DNA from 4 places in the Bacillus sp. DX3.1 genome. Region 3 is predicted to be linked to each of the others. Evidence: riboswitches for the same ligand, from Rfam matches in the RefSeq annotation. Region 3 holds a riboswitch; each other region holds the start of a gene.

Region 1 (2,206 bases), 1.6 Mb from region 3:
TTGAAAACCGTGGGAAACCAATCAAAATTGAAACTATACCGCAAATCCCAACCAAGATTGGATAAAACGCATATGGTAACAATTCAATCGGTGACAATGCTGCAAATCCTGCCGCAGTTAACATTTGAGCACCATATGGAATTAGCCCCTGTACACAACATGAGAAAAGATCTAATACACTCGCTGATTTTCTTGGATCAATTTCGTACTGATCAGCAATATTTTTTGCAAGCGGACCAGTGAAAATAATAGAAATAGTGTTATTTGCTGTACACATATTTGTCAAACTCACTAAACCAGCAATTCCAAACTCTGCACCTTTTTTCGAACGAATATTACGTGTTAATGTATTCATTAAATATTGAATACCACCATTATATTGAATGATTTCAACCATTCCACCGATCAAAATTGCTAATAGCACTAACTCCATCATGCCATTAATTCCCGTTGTTACACTTTTAAAGAAGCTTGCCAGTGTGTAGCTACCATCAATAAGACCAATAATACCCGATAAAACTGTTCCGCCTGTTAATACAATAAGTACATTCCAGCCAAGTAACGCTGTAACAAGTACACCTGCATACGGTAAAATTTTCACCCAATCGAATGCATGAGCCTTTATTTCTGTATCATTTCCAATTGTTAACACAACCAACAGCACAACGGTAATAACCGCAGCTGGTAATACAATTAAAAAGTTTGTTTTAAATTTATCTTTCATCTCCGTTCCTTGCGAACGAACAGCAGCAATCGTCGTATCTGAAATAAAAGATAGATTATCACCGAACATCGCTCCACCAACAACTGTGGCCATCACAAGTGCCAATGAAATGTCTGTTTGCTCACTAACCCCCACTGCAATGGGTGCTAATGCAGCAATTGTTCCCATTGACGTTCCCATCGCTAGTGAAATAAATGAGCCAATAATAAAGATTCCAGCAACAATAAATCCTTGCGGTAAAACAGCAAGGGCTAGATTTACCGTCGATTCCACGCCGCCCATTCCTTTTGCAGTTTCAGAAAATGCTCCAGCAAGTACAAAAATTAATACCATAATCATAATATCCGGATTGCCAGCCCCTTTGGCAAAACGTTCAACTTTTGTTGTAAAACTTTCTTTTCGATTCATAGCTAACGCTGCCGCCACAGCAATTAAAATTGCTACAAGTATTGGCAATTTATAAAAATCGCCAGTAATAATTCCAGAACCAATGAATAGCGCTAAAAATATTCCAAGCGGTAATAATGCCCACCCATTTCCTCTCGTTTGTTTCAAAATAACATCCTCTCCCTATTTCTAAACCTTTTCTCTCTAACAACAAAAGACCTCTTCCGAAGAGAAGAGGTCTTATACATCTATAAGAAACACTCTCCTCATCTTTCAAGCATACACTTGCTGGATTTGGCACAGCACTCTATGATGAGTCCGCTGCCGAGGCATCGTAGGGCCAGTCCCTCCGCCTCTCTTTATAAGAAGGTTTCATATTTTATTTTTTGTAAGGAATTCTTTCCTAACTTTACTCGTTTACAAATCAAAAGTCAATTATTATTTCTATAAAAATAGTTGGTATTTTTTTGATATTTATACAAAATTACGAATACACCAAACATTTCATAGGATCAAACGTTACATTTCGTTTTTTGAATTTCTGTTTCTAAAACTGCAAACCAGGAAAGCGTTTCTTTTTTCATCGTCTCTATAAGCCATTTTGCCGTAGTCCAAGCTACATCATATTCTTCTTTAGAAACATCTTTATCCCTATATGCTTCCTCTAACTCATCTTCATCAAGCAAATATATATCACCATTCGGTAACAACACAACATCTAAATATAAATCATCGAAATAAGGCATTCCCCTTTCATCTATTTGATACTCTTTTGCAACATCAATATAATACTGCACAAGCTCTTTTTTTTCATTCAACATCGCTGTAATCGCAAAATTTTTCCCGTTTATAAAATACTGCATCCAAGTATAACCTGCATCTACAATACAAAGCTTCCGATCATTATATTGTTTATAACTAGGAGCCTTCACTTCATTCATATGTAGTATACCTAGCATCCCCTCTTGTACCTGTTTCACCGAATATGTTTTATCTATTAACCGTTCCCATGAAGATCCATCTCCATATTTCCTTTTCATCACACTACAACCCCTTTTCTATACAGAAAAGCCCCCACGTCTTCCGTGAGGGCTC
Region 2 (2,206 bases), 110 kb from region 3:
TTTTTCTTACAAAACGATTACTTCTTTTATATACTTTTGTTTCATCATTCCCTTCTGTGAAAAAATTCGTTACAATGGACTTGTATGGAAATTTAGTTTGCAATAATAATATATGAACCACAAACAAAAATGAATTGACAATCCTCTATTGGAATGAAAACCCTTTAAAATATGAATGATTAGGAAAATACCTTCTTTCAAATAAACTCAAATATAATGATTTAAAATATATTGTTTTTTTAGAAGTATGGATGATGCACGGAGGCTATTATAAATGAAACCAAATAAGAAAAGTAAAAAAAGAAGAGTCATACAAGTATTCTTGCTTATGATTTGCTCTATGATTCTATTTATAAGTTATGCAGCTTATGATATTTGGAGTTCTCGATTTAAAACAGATGAGGTGGATACAGATGCTGCCATCGTACTCGGAGCAGCTTCTTGGAACGGGAAACCATCTCCTGTATTTCGAGAAAGAATTAATCACGCTATTTCTTTATACAATAGCGGAAGTATTAAAAAAATTATTTTTACAGGTGGTACGAAGTTTGAAGCAGAGCAAGAAGAAGCCCGCACTGCTAAAGCGTATGCATTAAAGCATAACGTGAAGGATGAAGATATTTTAATTGAAACGCAGTCGCGTTTTACAGAAGATAACTTGAAGAATGCTCAGCAGGTTGGAATTGATAATGGATTACATACGTATACAATTGTGAGTGATCCTCTTCATATGAAACGTGCGATGAGAATTGCCAAGCATATTGGTATGGATGCTTATGCATCTCCGACTCCGACGTCAGCATATAAAACATTAGATACGGAAATTCCGTTTTTCTTTAAAGAATTGTGTTCTTATATTGGTTATGTTACATCGTTGCCAATACGTTCTCTGAAAGAGATAATTAAGTAAAAAAAGATTCCTAAATTAATAGGAATCTTTTTTTTGTTAAAAGCATTGTAATTTCATCGGAATAGTGTAACAATAGGAAACATAATCCAATATATAATCTTATCGAGAGAAGTGGAGGGAACGGCCCAACGAAGCTTCAGCAACCCTAAATGTAAATAGAAGGTGCTAATTCCGCAGTAGATAAGAGGGGAAAGATACTTATAACCTCTTATATGAGAGGGTGTTTTTATTTAGGAGGAGAAAAGATGAAGCGTTTATTTTTTACACTTGTAAGTATTGTATGCAGTTTATTTGTCATCACTGGTTGCACACAATCATCTGCGACGGATCAAAAGGAGATTCGTTTAGGTTTTACTCCAGGTCCTTATAGTGATCAAGTGAAAAAGGCAGTGCAGCCTTATTTAGAGAAAAAGGGGTATAAAATAAAAATTGTAGAATTTAATTCACCAAACGAAACAAATCCTGCATTAACGAATAAAGATATTGATGCAAATATTTTTCAAAGCACCGCTTTTATGGAATCTTATGCAAAAGAAAATGATGCGAAAATCACGAGTGTACTTCAAGTTCCTTCCGCGCCACAAGGTGTATATTCTGAAAAGCATAAATCGCTAGATGACTTAAAAGATGGTATGAAAATTGGGGTACCAAATGATCCAGTTAATTTAGAACGTGCACTTCGTATTTTGGAAGGCATTGGTTGGGTGAAATTGAAGGGAAATGTAAATATTTTAACGATTTCTGAAAAAGATGTGACGTATAAAAAGAAAGATTTTAAACTAGTACCACTTGAATCACCTCAAATTCCAAGAGCGATGAAAGATTTAGACTATGGCATTATTAACGGAAATCTTGTCATTTCATCTGGACATAAATTAAAAGAATCACTTGAATTAGAAAAAACACCTGCACAACATCGAATCATCGTTACGGTTCGTAATGAAGACAAAGATAAAACTTTTGTAAAAGATTTAATCGATGCATATCATTCACCTGAATTTAAAAAGATGATTCAAACAGAGGAACAATTTGAAGGCTTTGTCTTACCGGATTACTTAAAATAAAGGAGATAGTGATATGACACTCTCATTTGTAGAAACGGAAGAACAACTTCTCATAATAGAGAAGATAAAAGAACTCATCCCAAAATTTGCGGAAAGGGAACATCAATTAAGCGAATTGGGATCTTTTCCGTTTGAAAATATAAAAAATTTAAAAGATATAGGATATACAACATTAACACTTCCGAAAGATTTTGGAGGGCAAGCAATCTCATTGTATGATTTTGTCTTGTTT
Region 3 (2,206 bases):
AATAAATCCTTTCAAAATGGCTGGCATCCCCCACCACCATACTGGATAAATGAAAATAAATGAATCTGCTTCTTTAACTAACTTTCTATATTTCTCTGTCTCTTCTTCATACACTAAATCACGCCTTCTTTTTTCTTCATTAAAAATAAGGACTGGATTAAATTGCTCTTCATATAAATCAAGTGTTGTAACAGAATGATTCGTTTCCTGTAGTCCTTTTTGCACCTTCTCTAAAATAGCTGCGTTGAAACTAGATGGATTGGGATGTGCATATATGATTAATAGATTCATTACGAAGCAACACCTTTCCTTAAATTCCCTTTTGACTTTCATTCCTATCGCATGCTATTCTAATACTTGTCAACCGGCAAGCCCATTTGACAAAACAACTGACACCTACTCGGCGAAGGTGTCTCTTTTCGTTTCTAGCCGAAAAAAGTCCCTCTTTCAGGGCATATTCAACTTTTGACACTACACACTCAACACCATTCCCTTGTAAATAGGCTGCTCTTGCAGTCTTTTACACTACATACCTTTCTTTCAAACAGAATTTTCAAATAAATTATAACATAAAAAAAAGGAAGTCTAGCTCCCTTTTCTCGCTTTATAATACACACCTTTTTCTCCAAAGAGGTGCTCAGCTTCAGCTAAAGTAATCTTCCCATCCAGTTTCAGTTCATCTAGCAGCCGTGATAAATAAAATTGATGCAACATTTTTTTTGTGAATTTCCCCTCATGATGGGAAACGATATGTTCTTGAATATCTATAAGCGAAATCGGTTTATCCTGTTCAATCATGTATTCATACACTGCACTACGCAGTTTTATATACTTCTCAAGTGTCACAGTTATATTGCAACTCCTTTCTTCTCATTCTGTTCATCTCGTTTTCGGTTTTTTTTGCAATAAAAAAAACCTCTTCGATAAGAAGAAGCTACATATGTATATATCTTCATCTTATCTCCCAGAACAAATTTGTTCTGCTGGAATTAGCACCTGCATCGCGGTTGCTGGGTTTCATCGGGCCAGTCCCTCCACCTCTCTGGATAAGAAAATATTCACTTTATAGCCTACTATAATCCTTTTTATTTTAATTGTCAAATTATACAAAAATCATGCACTTAGACTTTTCAAAACAAGTTATATTTTCTTTCTTATCGCTCATACTACAAATGTATATACAAAAGGAGGTACGCAAAATGCAAAAAAATGCGCGTGGATATGTTCAAGATTCTTACCATTCTTTACATGAGGCAAAGCAATCTTTAGAAAACGCCTTACAAACAGTCGAAAAAAGCGATAATCGAAGACGAATTGAACAATCGCTACAAACTGTAGAAAGTGCACTAGAGCAATGTGACAGTACCGTAAATATGTTAGAACAAGAATGAATGCTCCCCGCCTTCTTCTTACAGGTGGTTTTTTTGATAAAAAAACACCCACATGGGTGTTTTTACATGGCATACTGAAATAGTATTGCCGTTGTGATTAGAAAATATACAGCATTCACAATTTCTAAAATACCTACTTTTAATATTGAAATTTTCTTCCCATACAATACAATCGCTCGAATTAGGCTTGGTATAAAAACTAACGAAAGCCATGGATTTACAATAAAGGACGCCGTGATTAAAAAGGTATGATAACCCCATGAAACATAGCGATAAGTCGGATTATGCTTTTCACGAATCATTGTTTTCACATAAAAAGTACTACCTAAAAAATAGAGAAAGGATACAATTGCAATACTCCAAGCTATTCCATCAATTGTTTTCATGGAGAAATAATAACTAATCATACCACCAATACAGAAAACAATAATTGCACAAATATCATTTACTAAAGCACGTTCTTTTTTTTGACGCGCATAATGCATATTCACAATAAATAACGGGATCATAACGACTGTAAATAAAAGAATCCGCCATTCATACATCAAAGCTATCATCCCGAAGACACATGCGATAACAAAATAAATGATTGCCCAGTGTAAATAATATTTTTTTCGCGTTTGCCTTATATACATTAAAAACGGATATGTTGCTAAGTAGATAAATAACCAAGCAATAAATAGTGGAATATGATAGAAAGTAGCTTTACCAAGTAAAACGCTTAGTAAAAACGGAATGAGCAGCATCCCCCAGGCACCATGCTGCTTTGGAACAACTGGCTTCATGAATATAACACCTCACCTATGAAAATATTT
Region 4 (2,206 bases), 2.6 Mb from region 3:
TTGTAAAAAAACGATTGATTATATAGTCCTTTCAAGATTCAAAAATTCTTCTGTACTCATAACATCCGCATATACGTCATTTAAACTTGCCAAAATTGTATTGTGAATATACACAGCAGGAATCGTTGCATTTTTAAATATAAGATCTTTTGTTGCACACGCATCATGTACAACAGTACAACTAAAGCCAAAATCAAACGCAGCCCTTACTGTGGCATCAATACACATGTGAGTCATCATACCGCATATAATGACCTTTTCAATGTCAATTTGTTGCAATTGCTCCAGTAATGTTGTTTCTCGAAAACTATTTGGATAGTGTTTTAGAATGACTGTTTCATCTCGTAAAGGACGAACATTCTCATGAATATGGACACCTTCTGTATTAGGAAGGAAAAATGTAGCACTTTCTTTTGTAGATACATGCTGGATATGGAAAATTGGTTGATTTGTTTCTCGAAAATATTGAAGAAGTTGACTTGCATATTCGCTAGCTTCTACTGCACTACGTAGTTCCATCTTTCCGTTTGGAAAATAGTCGTTTTGAATATCGACGAGTAAAAGGGCTGTTTTCATATGTTCTATCGTCCTCCGTTTTCATTTTATCCCGCTATTCGTGGGCAGTAAGCCCCCCATCTCAAGATTCTGAGAAATGCAAAGAAGATAGATGGGGGATAACTGCCTGTAAAAGCCCTACTGATCAAAGTTTCACTTTATGTTATTCCATTAGAGACTAGTATTTTCCTTTTGGAAAGAGAAGTATATAAATACAAATTAAAAAAACGACATAAAACCCTTCTTTTTAGGTGGGAGAGAGCATCTGGCCATGCATAGAAGCGGTCAGATCCTCTTCCTGCCCAAACATATTGAAAACAAAGAGAGAAAACGAGTGCAGGTCACCTTTTGTTATCCATAGCCGCGGCTTATATGTTGAAAAATAAAAATGGATTTATATAGTAAGAAGAAATTTACGTAAAATGAAAATCTACTGCTGAGTAATGAAAATGTAACGTATTTTTCATTCGAACATCTTGATAAAAGAATAAATAACGTATTTTTCAAATATTTTTGTTGACTCTTTCTTTTCGGAGTTTTATAATAAATCTTAATTAAACGACAATTAAATCGATACACTCTTATCCAGAGAGGTGGAGGGACTGGCCCTTTGATACCTCAGCAACGGATTTTTTGAATACCGTGCTAATTCCAGCAAGCTAATAAGCTTGGAAGATGAGAAGATGTGAATGAGTATATAAGTGCTCTTCTTCTTATTTGTATTATGGATAAGAAGAAGAGCACTTTTTATTTTGCCTCAAGAACTGCTTCAAGTTGTTACAACACATGGGAGGGAAGAACATGATTTCATTTGAGAGCGTAAGTAAAGTGTATGAGTCAGGAGGTCAATCGGTTCATGCAGTAGACGATGTAACATTAACAGTGGAAAAGGGTGAGATTTTCGGCATTATTGGTTTTAGCGGTGCTGGGAAAAGTACACTGTTACGCTTAGTAAATATGCTAGAACGCCCAACATCGGGAACGATTTTAATTGATGAAAAAGATATCACGTCATTATCAACAAAAGAGCTACGTCAGCTAAGACAGCGAATCGGGATGATTTTCCAAGGTTTTAATTTATTCAAATCTAGAACAGTGTATGGAAATATTGCTTATCCACTGAGGTTAGCGAAGTTGTCAAAGAAAGAAATAAAAGAGCGCGTAAATGAGCTATTGAAGTTTGTCGGATTAGAAGATAAAGCTGACTACTATCCAGAACAATTATCAGGTGGACAGAAACAACGTGTAGGGATTGCAAGAGCACTTGCAACATCACCAGATATTCTCATTTGCGATGAAGCAACATCTGCTTTGGATCCAGAAACGACAACAGAAATTTTGAATCTATTAAAGAAGGTAAATCGAGAATATAATGTAACGATTCTTCTTATTACACACGAGATGCAGGTTGTGAAAGAAATTTGTCACCGCGTGGCCGTTATGGAAAAAGGGAAAGTAATTGAAGAAGGAATACTGTTCGATGTGTTTACAAAACCAAAAACAAAAATAACAAAAAACTTCGTGCGTTCTATTATTAACGATCACTTACCAGAAAGTGTCCTTGCTAAAATTCAAAATGGTGGATTGATCTATCGTTTAACATTTACTGGTGAGGCGACGGGACAGCCGGTGTTATCTTATATCGCGAAAA

What was found. A riboswitch is a leader RNA that binds a small molecule or an ion and turns the genes downstream of it on or off. The one in region 3 is predicted to bind S-adenosylmethionine.
Region 1: it holds a riboswitch for S-adenosylmethionine, as region 3 does, so the genes downstream of both, QRE67_RS07010 (Na+/H+ antiporter NhaC family protein) here and QRE67_RS14860 (hypothetical protein) in region 3, are expected to answer to the same signal.
Region 2: it holds a riboswitch for S-adenosylmethionine, as region 3 does, so the genes downstream of both, QRE67_RS14215 (MetQ/NlpA family ABC transporter substrate-binding protein) here and QRE67_RS14860 (hypothetical protein) in region 3, are expected to answer to the same signal.
Region 4: it holds a riboswitch for S-adenosylmethionine, as region 3 does, so the genes downstream of both, QRE67_RS01970 (methionine ABC transporter ATP-binding protein) here and QRE67_RS14860 (hypothetical protein) in region 3, are expected to answer to the same signal.

Annotation. Positions count from the first base shown of each region.
Region 1 is NZ_CP128153.1:1,402,516-1,404,721, reverse strand. Features, by position in the region: gene QRE67_RS07010 (Na+/H+ antiporter NhaC family protein) at 1-1,279, opposite strand, end outside; SAM riboswitch class I at 1,375-1,479, opposite strand; gene QRE67_RS07005 (ribonuclease FAU-1 family protein) at 1,624-2,151, opposite strand.
Region 2 is NZ_CP128153.1:2,888,635-2,890,840, reverse strand. Features, by position in the region: gene QRE67_RS14220 (YdcF family protein) at 275-910, shown strand; SAM riboswitch class I at 1,007-1,097, shown strand; gene QRE67_RS14215 (MetQ/NlpA family ABC transporter substrate-binding protein) at 1,156-1,974, shown strand; gene QRE67_RS14210 (acyl-CoA dehydrogenase family protein) at 1,988-2,206, shown strand, end outside.
Region 3 is NZ_CP128153.1:2,995,767-2,997,972, forward strand. Features, by position in the region: gene QRE67_RS14855 (NAD(P)H-dependent oxidoreductase) at 1-291, opposite strand, end outside; gene QRE67_RS14860 (hypothetical protein) at 586-846, opposite strand; SAM riboswitch class I at 955-1,053, opposite strand; gene QRE67_RS14865 (hypothetical protein) at 1,200-1,391, shown strand; gene QRE67_RS14870 (YwiC-like family protein) at 1,454-2,176, opposite strand.
Region 4 is NZ_CP128153.1:382,543-384,748, forward strand. Features, by position in the region: gene QRE67_RS01965 (cysteine hydrolase family protein) at 19-576, opposite strand; SAM riboswitch class I at 1,134-1,237, shown strand; gene QRE67_RS01970 (methionine ABC transporter ATP-binding protein) at 1,357-2,206, shown strand, end outside.